DNA from 2 places in the Shewanella sp. 6_MG-2023 genome. Region 1 is predicted to be linked to the other one. Evidence: riboswitches for the same ligand, from Rfam matches in the RefSeq annotation. Region 1 holds a riboswitch; the other holds the start of a gene.
The links. A riboswitch is a leader RNA that binds a small molecule or an ion and turns the genes downstream of it on or off. The one in region 1 is predicted to bind thiamine pyrophosphate.
Positions count from the first base shown of each region.

Region 1 (5,836 bases):
AAATACTGCTTTGCCCCATTTTTGATGGGCCGCTTCCATTTCGGTTGCTAGCATGGCCATCACATCTGCGTATTCACCGCACACCTGAGTCGCCATCGCATTGGTTTTACGTTCAATATTAGGGTAGCTATCTACTCGGCCAATAAACCACTTTATCGGGTCTAAATAGTTTTCATTAAATGGATACATGCTGATTTCGGCAGTCAATTTCATGGAAATTCCTTAATCGTGATAAAAATACCGTCATAGTCTATCAAAGTTTAAGGTAAAAAACTTTTCAAAACATGACGGCAATTTAGTGTTAAGTATTGTTATTATTAAATAAATCAACTGTAACCCAACAGGTTAACAGCCCCCTTTAATTAACATAGTTTGCAGTCAAGCTACATAAACTTGACGTTTAAGGTAATACCTAGCTGACGTGGATCGCCGAAACGTACATATTGCTTATCGGCCCAATCTAAGTCTGGTTCATTACCAAAGTAGAAGCCTCTGGTGCCATATTGCTCGTCAAATAAGTTGCGGCCCCATAAATACGCTGACCACATTTGTGTTTCATAACCCACTCGAGCATTGAAAATAGTATAAGCGTCTGACTTTGATTCGTTACTATCAGAGTAGTAAAAATCACTTTTACCGCTAGCATTTAAATTGGTAAACCAGCCAGAATCACTGACATAGCTCATGCCTGCGCTATAAGTAAATTTTGGCGCATGGGCTTGCTCTCGACCTGTTAAATCTACGACATTGCCATATTTATCCTTGTATTGATAATCACCATAGGTGGCTTCTAACCAACCTGCACTACCGTAGAATTGAATGTTATCGGTGGCATAGTAGGTAAAGTCGATTTCGGCGCCGTAGTTTTCAGCACTACCTGCATTTTCGGTAAATAGAATGAAGCGCTGCTGATCATCAGGGTCTTGTTGTGATGCCGCCACTTGCTGATCGCGTCGATCCATATAGAAGAATGCCAAGTTGGTATCTAATTGACCTTGTAACCACGAAGATTTGAGCCCTAACTCGTAGTTATATAAGATTTCAGTATCAAACTCTTTTTTATCGGCTAATTCAGCTGGCAAACTCATGTTAAAGCCACCCGCTTTGTAACCGCGAGCAATACGCAGATAGGTATTATGGTCTTGGTTTATGGGTTTAGATAGCGCTAAATGACCACCCCACATGTTTTCGCTAGGTGAGAATTTATCACCATTACTGTCTGAATATTCACTTTCTCGGCGCTCTAAACGAACCCCAGCTGAAAATACATAACCATTACTAAACTGGGTATCGGTTTGAGCAAAAATAGCATAGTTGGTCGCTTCATATTCCGATTGCAGCACTTCATCTGGCCAGCCATTGTATTCAGAATATAAGTCATTATCCTCTTGAAGGTTCATGCCATATAAGCCCATTAACCAATCAGTCGAATCGTTAAAAATTCGGCCAGCTTCGTTTGAGCTGATACGAAGTTCCTGTGACACGGTTTTACGCTCACCCTGTTTATCCCAGGTGTAATCATAAACACATGGCTCAGTCCCAATCACGTTCCAGTCATCATCATAAATGCTGCATTGTTTCGAATCCCAGTAATCAGGGTTGGCCCAATCGCCGTCATAATTATGGTGATGATCGGTTTGTGCAAATGAAGTTAACGAGGTGAGTTCGAACTTTTCAAAACTGCTGAATGTGGCTTTTAAGCCAGCACCAGTGGTCTTTTGCGCATCAACACCAGGCTTATCGGTAATAGTTTCAAAGCCATTATTATCTAACGTCCAGGCATCATAGCCATTATCAAAATTGGCATGAAGCAAGGTTAAATCCAATTGCACATCATCTGCTGCATACCAACGCAATTTAGCTCGGGCGGTGAATTCGTCACGGGCATTGGTATCTTCACGTTCAAGGTAAGTATTGTCGCGGTAACCATTTTGTGAGTGCTGCTCTAAGGACACCCGGTAAAGTAATTTACCAGAATCGGTAATTGGGCCTGAGCTAAAACCTGAGAAGGTTTGTAAGTCATCGTCACCAAGGGAGACTTGTGCACCATGTTCAAACACATCGGTGGGATCGTTACTTTTAAGATATATAAGACCCGCTAACGCATTGGCGCCATATTGTGTGCCTTGCGGACCACGAAGTACTTCAACTTGTTGCATATCGTACATGCTTGACACCATGCCAATACCGGATAAGTCGATATCATCAACAATAAAGCCGACTGAAGAGTTTGGTGCACCTTGATATTCTTCTTGCTCACCCACACCACGGATCTGGAAATACTTAGGCCGAGAGCTGCCGCCAGACCAGTTAAAATTAGCAATAGAGTTTAATACATCTTCAAAATGTTGAGCGCCCTCATCTTGCAATTGTTGGCTATCGATGACGGTAACACTGGATGGCACTTTTTCTAGCGCTATATTACTAAAGTCAGCGTTAACCACTATGACTTCCATTTTTTCAGCAGCGGGCGCCACGCGTTCAACATTTTCTGTTTGAGCGACAACGGAAGTGGATAAAACGGCAAGAATGGCAATCGCTAGTGGCGATTTAGATTTTATTACAGACATAGGACCTCAAATTATAATTTTGAGATCCGGCAAGCATAGTGAATTAGTTATGTGCATCCATGACTGTCATTACAATTATCAGTTATTAAATTGGTGTCGTTTTTCGTTTACGACTTGGTTTATGACTGAGTTAATGACTAACATTTACGGCAAAGCATGCAGCCTATTCCTACGCCGGTATGAGCCGGATCAGGTTCTAAGGGTTTGTCTTTAGACATCTCAGTTTATCAACACGATAAACACCCCTTGGCGCGGCGGATTATAAACTATCCTTCATCTGTGCAACAGCACTAACAGGCACTTTTTATTAACTATTTAAGTACAAAAAATTATCACATAGATATTTTTATGATTAGCTAAGCCTATAAAACAAAAAACACGCAATTAAGCGTGTTTTATATTTTAAAAGATACACTTAGTTAGAGAATGCTTCTCTTACATATACTTCAAAACGGCTTGCATTGGCATTAGGGGCAACGGCGCTAACCTGCATTTGTTGTTTGCCATGTAGCTTTAATGACTTCCAGCTGCTTGCTTCATCTTCAATGGTAAAGCCACCAACATCAAACCAAGTAAACTTATATTGCAGCCTTAAATCCGTTGACACCTTGCTAATGATTAATGCAGAACCTTGCAATAAATCCGCTTGCGTTCTGACATTGACTTGCTCAACAGCGACTTTTCTCGCAAAAGAGTTATTATCAACTCTCACTTCGCTATTAGAGCTAACCATGACTCCCGCGGTATGATTAGCACAGGCTGATAGCATTAACGCTAGCGATATCATTATTACTCTTAATGTCATCATTAATTCCTTTTTTTAAGTATTAAAAATAAATGGTCGGCTCAGTGTCAAACAGCTTGCTCATCTATGCATCAACTGTGTGTTACTTCTACTGATCAAGCAAGAAATGCGCTCTCGCAGTAGCAATTAGCTGCTTACGATTTTTCTGCCAGCAATTAATGCTAACATTAGCAACTCGGCGTCCTTGACGAGTAATTTTACATTCAGCAAACGTATCTTGATGTAAACCCGCACGTAAATAATCAATTGAAAAATCGATAATTTTTGGCACTTTCTTAGCTTGCATAAATACCATTAACTGCACAATCGCCGACATTTCCATAAATCCAGCAATAACCCCGCCATGTATGGCTGGCAGAATAGGATTACCAATGTTGTCATCTTTAGTTGGCAGCTTAAATACCATTTCATCACCAAAGCGATCAACACTCATCCCGATAAATTGGGTATAAGGGACTTTCTCTAATAAATAACTATAGTCATTTAAATCAATGGCCCGCTTAACCACATCATGAACATTAATATCGCCCACAGTTAAACTGGCATTGCCTGCCTGCATAACTTCAACACTTTGAGTATCAGGCTGGTTATTAGCAGCTGAATTGACTGCACTTGCTTCATCAGCGCAGCCCATCAAAGCTTGTCTAAACTCTTCACCCACCATTTCTGGACTAATACGCATAAATGAGCCAACAGCATGCGCAATAGGATCATCAATACTGTCTTGATAAGCAATCGCACGGGTAAACGCCACATTGGCCGACAAACGATAACATTCTGCAAATGCATACAGCGGTTTGTTTGGCTCAGCCGGTTTCATGTAGTCAACCCGTAAATCTAAGGTTGGCGATATTTCTAAGGATTTATACTTCTCTAAAATAGCGCATACAACAGAAGTGCCGGATGCGGTATCAATTATCGTAGTCACCACACCGCCGTGTATCACCCCAGTATCTGGGTCACCAATGATATCTTGGCTATAAGGCAACTCCAGTAATACGTGATGTTCACTGGCTTCTAACGCACTAATATTCAATCGACGGCAATGGGCAAGCTGATTAACAAATCGGCTTGCTACGCCGGTTAACGGAAAAAAATCACTGTTTATTTTCATGTTATTAGTATTAATCCAACCGACTTAGCATTGGCCCAAGTGACTTACCGCCAAGTAGATGCATATGGATATGGTAAACCTCTTGGCCACCGTGTTTATTACAGTTCATGATTAAGCGGTAACCATCTTGTGCAATACCCGCTTCATCAGCCAGCTTTGCCGCAACTGTCATCATTCGCCCTAATGCCAGTTCGTCAGATGCTTTTACATCATTGGCTGTGGGGATCAAATGGTTTGGAATAATCAGAATATGTGTTGGTGCCTGTGGGTTTATATCGCGAAAAGCGGTGACGAGCTCATCCTGAAACAAAATGTCGGCAGGAATTTCTCGGCGTATAATTTTACTGAAAATGGTTTCTTCAGCCATGATTGATCATCCTTTTGGTTATTATAATCGAAGTAGTGAAAATCATTGTTGAATGCGCTAATCAAGCAGCCAACTAAGCGCTTGCTTAACTATATAATAGCTACTGCTGCATTTGTCACTTAAGCCAAGCAAGTTTAACACTTTGCTATTAATCACTGTTGAATGTTGTTGGCACTATCAAGCCAATTTTGACAGCTCGATTAACTATAGCAACGCTCACTTACTTAGAGTTTATCTAGGCATTATCACATCATTGTTATCAATGCTAAAGGGGATTTATTTGAAGTATCCCCAGCAATTAACATTGAAGTCGCTAAAAAAACGCTATATTTCTTGGTGGTTACCTTTAAACCTTATGCAATTAGACTTCTTAGGCATCTTTTTGATCACCACATAATGAAAGCTTGGCTTAACTTAACCATAATGAAAGCTAAGCTGCTTATGTGGTTATCGCCTTAAGGGCTGCGTCTGTGTATCTAGAAGTTTACCCCCAGAAAACATAAAAGGCGCCATTGGCACCTTTATCGTGATTGAAACATAAGGGACTGTTAATTAGGGGCTATTTATTCAGGACGGATAATTAGCCACGCTTAATTCTGGCACTGACTTGCGCTTCTTTATGGGCTTCTAACCAATACTTTTGCAAGGTAGTATTTTGCAAACCTGTAGTGGCATCCCCTAGCCTCCAAGCCCCTTTCCAAATGCCATCGGCAATAAGATGCACAACAGCGCTCTCAATGGCTGCGACTACGCATAAACTCACAGGCTCATTGGAAGTATAACCCGCTTCAGCCTCTAACAAATCTTGTGCATCAATAAACTTAAATACACCCGCGGTAATTTCTTTTGATATCACCGATTTGGTGGTGGTAACACTACTGAGTAATCGGCCAGTTCGAATATCCACAGCGCGTAAATTAACGGTAATGCTATCGACTCGGTATTGACCTGAAGCGCCAATGCCTAAATACCGTGCTCCA
Region 1 is NZ_JAUOQU010000004.1:127,014-132,849, forward strand. It holds gene Q4533_RS03960 (hypothetical protein) at 1-213, opposite strand, end outside; gene Q4533_RS03965 (TonB-dependent receptor) at 384-2,570, opposite strand; TPP riboswitch at 2,719-2,827, opposite strand; gene Q4533_RS03970 (YcfL family protein) at 2,986-3,375, opposite strand; gene Q4533_RS19675 (PaaI family thioesterase) at 3,464-3,934, opposite strand; partial or broken gene Q4533_RS19680 (PaaI family thioesterase) at 4,106-4,489, opposite strand; gene hinT (purine nucleoside phosphoramidase) at 4,500-4,856, opposite strand; gene Q4533_RS03985 (CsgG/HfaB family protein) at 5,437-5,836, opposite strand, start outside.

Region 2 (5,836 bases), on a different contig from region 1:
TGAAGTGATAGATTTCTGTGATCATGTTGTGATGTTACAAACGGTGAATGCAACTAGCACTGAAGTAACTAGCACTGAAATAATGAGCACTGATGTAATTAAAGCCCAAACATTACCGCTGATCTGTGGGCTGATCGACAATCAAAATAATCACGGTCGCTTTTTAAAACAAAATTCTGATAACGAGTTTAAAAAGATACTGACATCACCATCGAGCATTATTGTTGCAGGGCTACATGTTGTGCTGGTGTTTATGCTATTTTCCTTAGCTGATAACACCATTAGCCATTTTGTCGAGATCAGCCGTGAACAAGCCGTTAAAGCTGCGACATCTGAAAGTAACAACCAAGAAATAAAAGCCTACTTTTTAACGGCTGAGCAAATTACCCAGCTAGCTAAGACCCTGCCAAGTGAACAAGCCTTGATTGAAGAGGTCGTCAGTGAAGTCATTACCAATGAAGAAATAATCGATCAAACTATATCGAACAAACAAAGTACTAATAAGGTTGTCGATACAAGCTCAATAGCGCCTGCAGTTGCAACTAGCCCAAAAGATACTGTCAATCAAAAGGCAATTTCCCCAAAGCCTATTGACCAAAAAGATATTGACCAAAAAGCTGTTAACCAAAAGCCCATTGACTACAAGCCCATAATTGAAAAATTGCCAATAGCAGAAGCAGTGCAAGCCGAAACGCACCAGTTCGATTGGTCTTCAGTTGATAGCATGTATCTGCAGCAGCAAAAAGATAGCAGTAACGAACATCTATTTAAGCCACAATTGTTTAATGAAACCATCTCAGAGGCCAATACCATAACAAGCGACAATTTATCGGCCATCAATCAAGCTAGCCATTCCTTTATAAATAAACTCAATCAACAACAAGTTAATCAGCAAATAAGTCAGCAAGCCCATTTAGCGACTTCTGTTAGTGGTGCCAGCACCAGTGAGTTAACCCCTGAAATGGATGATATAGAGTTAATAGTAATAGAAGATAAGCGCCAACCAACTACCCTCAATCATCGTTTAGATCCAAATAGAATTGTTAAGATTGGTGAAACTTGCCATCGATTGGTGGCATTACCAACCCAAATTAACCCTTATGCCGAAGGCTTAGATTTAGGACACCCATGTGAAGGAGGCAAAACAAAAAAAGCACTAGATAACGCCATTCAACAACGCTTATCGAAACTTAAATTACCTTGAACTGTTCAGACTTTCACAAAAGATTTATTTCAACAACATCAAAAATGAATAATATTTATCAAATTTATTTATCAAATTATTTCTGTATTAATTGGGTCTTAATCGCTTGGTTGTAAATTAGATCCATATATAACAGTATTTTAATTAGTGAAATAATTTAACTCATATTCCAATTCGAAAATTGTCAAAGACTTGTATTTTATTAAATAAGCTGACTATACTGCAGCCATCTTGTCGGAGTGCCTTTATGGCTGAGACCGTTTATTCGGGATCCGTTGAACCTGATCAGGCTAGAACCTGCGAAGGAAACAAGCAGTTAATTTGCTTATTTTTACCCTACAGTCAGCAGCAATTTTATAGTGAATGGCTGCGTGGCTAGATCATAAATATTAGTGCAAAATAAAAGATAGAATTAATTAAAGCAGAGTTATTGCTGAAGTTAATTTAACCCGCCATTTGCCGATATTTAAGGTCCAAAGTTAAGGTGTAAATTCAAGTCAATTACAGAGTTAATGTTAACTCGCTCGTCATCAACAATTCTCCAGGCAAGCAACTCTATTTTTTTATTTTGAGGTTGCTTATGTCAAATCGTCGTGAAACCCGCGCTCAAGCGCAAAATTTTATTGAAACCCTAAAACCTTTACAGCACCCAAATTCTGAAAAGATCTATCTGAGCGGATCCCGCCCCGATCTGTTAGTGGGCATGCGTCAAATTCATCAAAGCGATACTATCCTTGGCGGTAGTGAAGATGCGCCCGTTACTGAAGCCAACCCAGCCATTAAAGTTTATGATTGCGCCGGTGCCTATTCAGATCCTGATGCTGAAATTAATGTCCGTTTAGGCTTAAACAAGTTTCGCCAAGCTTGGATTGAAGAGCGCGAAGATACAGAGCAACTTGATGGAGTTAGCTCTGACTTTACCCAACAGCGTTTGGTTGACGACGGTTTAGATCATTTGCGTTTTGAAGCCCTTGTTCGCCCTAAAAAAGCCAAGTCAGGCCGCCGCGTTACTCAAATGCATTACGCTCGTAAAGGCATTATCACACCTGAGATGGAATATATTGCCATTCGCGAGAATATGGCTAGAGAGCAAGTCACTGATGAGATTTTGACTCAAAAAGCCCCCGGTGAAGCTTTTGGCGCTCACATTGGCCAGCCTATTACCGCTGAATTTGTCCGTGATGAAGTTGCCCGCGGCCGCGCCATTATCCCGTTAAACATTAATCATCCAGAAGCTGAGCCAATGATCATTGGGCGTAACTTTTTAGTCAAAGTTAATGCCAATATTGGTAATTCTGCTGTGACGTCTTCAATTGAAGAAGAAGTTGAAAAGCTGGTCTGGTCAACGAGGTGGGGCGCTGACACTGTAATGGATTTGTCTACGGGGCGCTATATCCATGAAACCCGTGAATGGGTCATTCGAAACTCTCCTGTCCCCATTGGTACAGTGCCCATCTATCAAGCGTTAGAAAAAGTAAATGGTGTCGCTGAAGACCTAAATTGGGACATTTTCAAAGATACCTTGATTGAACAGGCAGAGCAGGGCGTCGATTACTTTACCATCCATGCTGGGGTACTGCTGCGTTATGTACCAATGACGGCAAAACGTCTTACTGGCATCGTTTCTCGTGGTGGTTCCATCATGGCAAAGTGGTGTTTAAGTCACCATAAAGAAAGTTTTTTGTATGAGCACTTTAGAGAGATTTGCGAAATCTGCGCTGCCTACGATGTGTCATTGTCATTAGGCGATGGTATGCGGCCCGGCAGTATTGCCGATGCCGATGATGAAGCGCAATTTGCTGAATTAGAAACCTTAGGCGAGCTGGTTAACATTGCTTGGGAAAATGATGTGCAAACCATCATTGAAGGCCCAGGCCATGTACCGATGCAGCTCATTAAAGTGAATATGGAAAAGCAGCTTGCCCATTGTGATGAAGCGCCTTTTTACACACTCGGCCCACAAACCACCGATATTGCGCCAGGTTATGATCACTTCACCTCAGGGATTGGGGCGGCAATGATGGCTTGGTATGGCGTGGCCATGCTGTGCTATGTCACTCCTAAAGAGCATTTGGGTTTACCGAATAAAGAAGATGTTAAACAAGGACTTATCGCTTATAAAATTGCAGCTCATGCTGCCGATGTGGCTAAAGGTCACCCTGGTGCGCAAATTCGTGATAATGCCTTATCAAAAGCAAGGTTCGAATTTCGCTGGGAAGATCAATATAACTTAGGCTTAGACCCAGATACCGCTCGTGCTTATCACGATGAATCGCTCCCCCAAGAGTCTGCCAAAGTTGCGCATTTTTGTTCTATGTGTGGGCCAAAGTTTTGCTCAATGAAAATCACTCAAGAAGTGCGTGAATACGCTGCAAAGCAAGCGCGTGATCAGTTACAAAAGGTGAACGTGCTTGACGCTAGCGAATTTAAACACCTGCAGGCACACTCTAATCACAATGTTAATTCCGTAGACGCAAGTGCAGATATAAGCGTTAGTAGCGGTGTAGATATTCAATCAGCCATGGCACAAAAGTCAGCTGAATTTAAAGCCACAGGCTATGCAATTTATCATCCGTTACCTTCTAAGCCAGACACAGCAACAAGCGCAGATTTAGCAGTTAAGACCACTGCTGAATTAGAGGCTTAACCATGAATGTTTCACAACCACATAGCTTAGAAACCATGTCGCCCATCGTCTGGACTATTGCCGGTTCAGATAGTGGTGGCGGCGCCGGCATACAGGCAGATTTAGCAACTATAAATGACTTACAGTGTTTTGGCTGCAGCACAATTACCACTGTTACTGCGCAAAATTCGGTGGCTGTAACACTAGTCGAGGCTGTGTCAGAATCCATCTTATTGGCACAGCTAAATACACTTGCTAGCGATTTAGCGCCAGCAGCCATAAAAATTGGCTTAATTGCCAATCAACAACAATTGGCACTCATTGCTAATTGGTTAAAGACATTTAAAAGTCAGAGTTTAGCTAACCAGCTGATCCCGATTATTTTAGATCCTGTCATGGTTGCCAGTAGTGGTGATAGCTTAAATGAGCGCGCAAAAAAGCCGTTAGATTTTAGCCCTTTTAAAGGTCTAATTAGCTTAATTACCCCTAATGTTAGGGAGTTACACACGCTGACTGATACTAACAGCGTGGAATTTGAACCTCAGTGCACAATTAAAAGCCAAAGCCTAGACTCAAGTGATGGTTTTTATAGTGCGGCAGCGCAACTGGTTAAACAGCTTCATTGTCATGTGCTCGCCAAAGGCGGTGATGCAGTATGGCAACAAACCAAAGCCAATGATTTGTTCATTTGCCGTAAAGTTCACGGCGTGAGTGACGCCCATCAATATCAAGCTTATTGGCTTAATAGCGAGCGAGTTAATACAAGTAATAACCATGGCACAGGTTGCACCTTATCCACTGCGATAGCATGCTTTTTAGCCCATAACTATGTACTTCATGATGCCGTTGTGATGGCAAAAGCATATGTACTCAAGGGATTAGTGTGCAGTGAATCATTTGGTAAAGGCGCAGGGCCAGTGGCAAAAACCGCTTGGCCTGATGAAATACAATACTACCCTGAAATTACTGCCGTAAGTGGCGCTGAAATTAACAATTTAGGCAAAACACAGCAAGAATTAGCTGCTGGTGGAAAGTTTAGCAATGGATTAATAAATACAGCTCAGGGCTACCTAGATTGCCGCTTTCCTGCGCTGCATAAGGGCATTGGTGTTTATCCGGTTGTGGATGACGTGACTATGCTGCAAAGCGTGTTAGAAGCCAATTGCATCACAGTGCAGCTGCGAATTAAAGCTAATGCTGTCAATGAGGTCTCTAATGATGCTCAGCAAACCAAACTAGTACAAGATATTAGCCGCGCAATAGCTCTGGGTAAGCAATATAACGCCCAAGTGTTTATTAACGATCATTGGCAACTGGCAATACAGCTTGGTGCATTCGGGGTTCATTTAGGTCAAGAAGACCTTGAGTTAGCTGACTTAAATGAAATTTCAGCGGCAGGGCTAGCCCTTGGGTTATCTAGCCACAGCGTATTTGAAATTCTATTAGCTCAGCAATTAAATCCATCCTATATCGCCTTAGGGCATATTTTCCCAACGACCACTAAGGTGATGCCGTCAAAGCCTCAAGGCTTAGCAAAATTAGCACGCTACAGTGCATTACTTAACAACGTATGCCCAACCGTGGCCATCGGTGGTATTGATGCAAGTGTTATAACGGATATCAAAGCCACTGGGGTTGATAGTGTTGCCGTGGTAAGAGCCATTACTGAAGCAGAAAACCCTGCCAAGGCTTATTCATTGTTAGAGCAGCAATGGCATCTAGCGGCTGCACAACAACCTCAGCAACAACCTCAGCAACAACCTCAGCAACAACCTCAGCAACAGCCAAGGCAATTACATGTAAAATCCCACAAGCCATCAGTGAAACTAAAGCAGTGTGAGCCAGTGTCATGACGATTACACAACAGCGTCAAGCTAATAAGAGTGGGCTCACTTCCAAGCAGTTTATCAAGTATGCCAGTCATATTTTACTGACTGATATGGGTGAGCTTGGTCAGCTTAAATTACTTAATAGCCGGCTACTGATCATCGGAATCGGTGGTTTAG
Region 2 is NZ_JAUOQU010000024.1:59,480-65,315, reverse strand. It holds gene Q4533_RS14345 (hypothetical protein) at 1-1,204, shown strand, start outside; TPP riboswitch at 1,430-1,529, shown strand; gene thiC (phosphomethylpyrimidine synthase ThiC) at 1,785-3,851, shown strand; gene thiE (thiamine phosphate synthase) at 3,854-5,683, shown strand; gene Q4533_RS14330 (HesA/MoeB/ThiF family protein) at 5,680-5,836, shown strand, end outside.
Region 2: another riboswitch for thiamine pyrophosphate. It lies ahead of thiC (phosphomethylpyrimidine synthase ThiC); the one in region 1 lies ahead of Q4533_RS03965 (TonB-dependent receptor).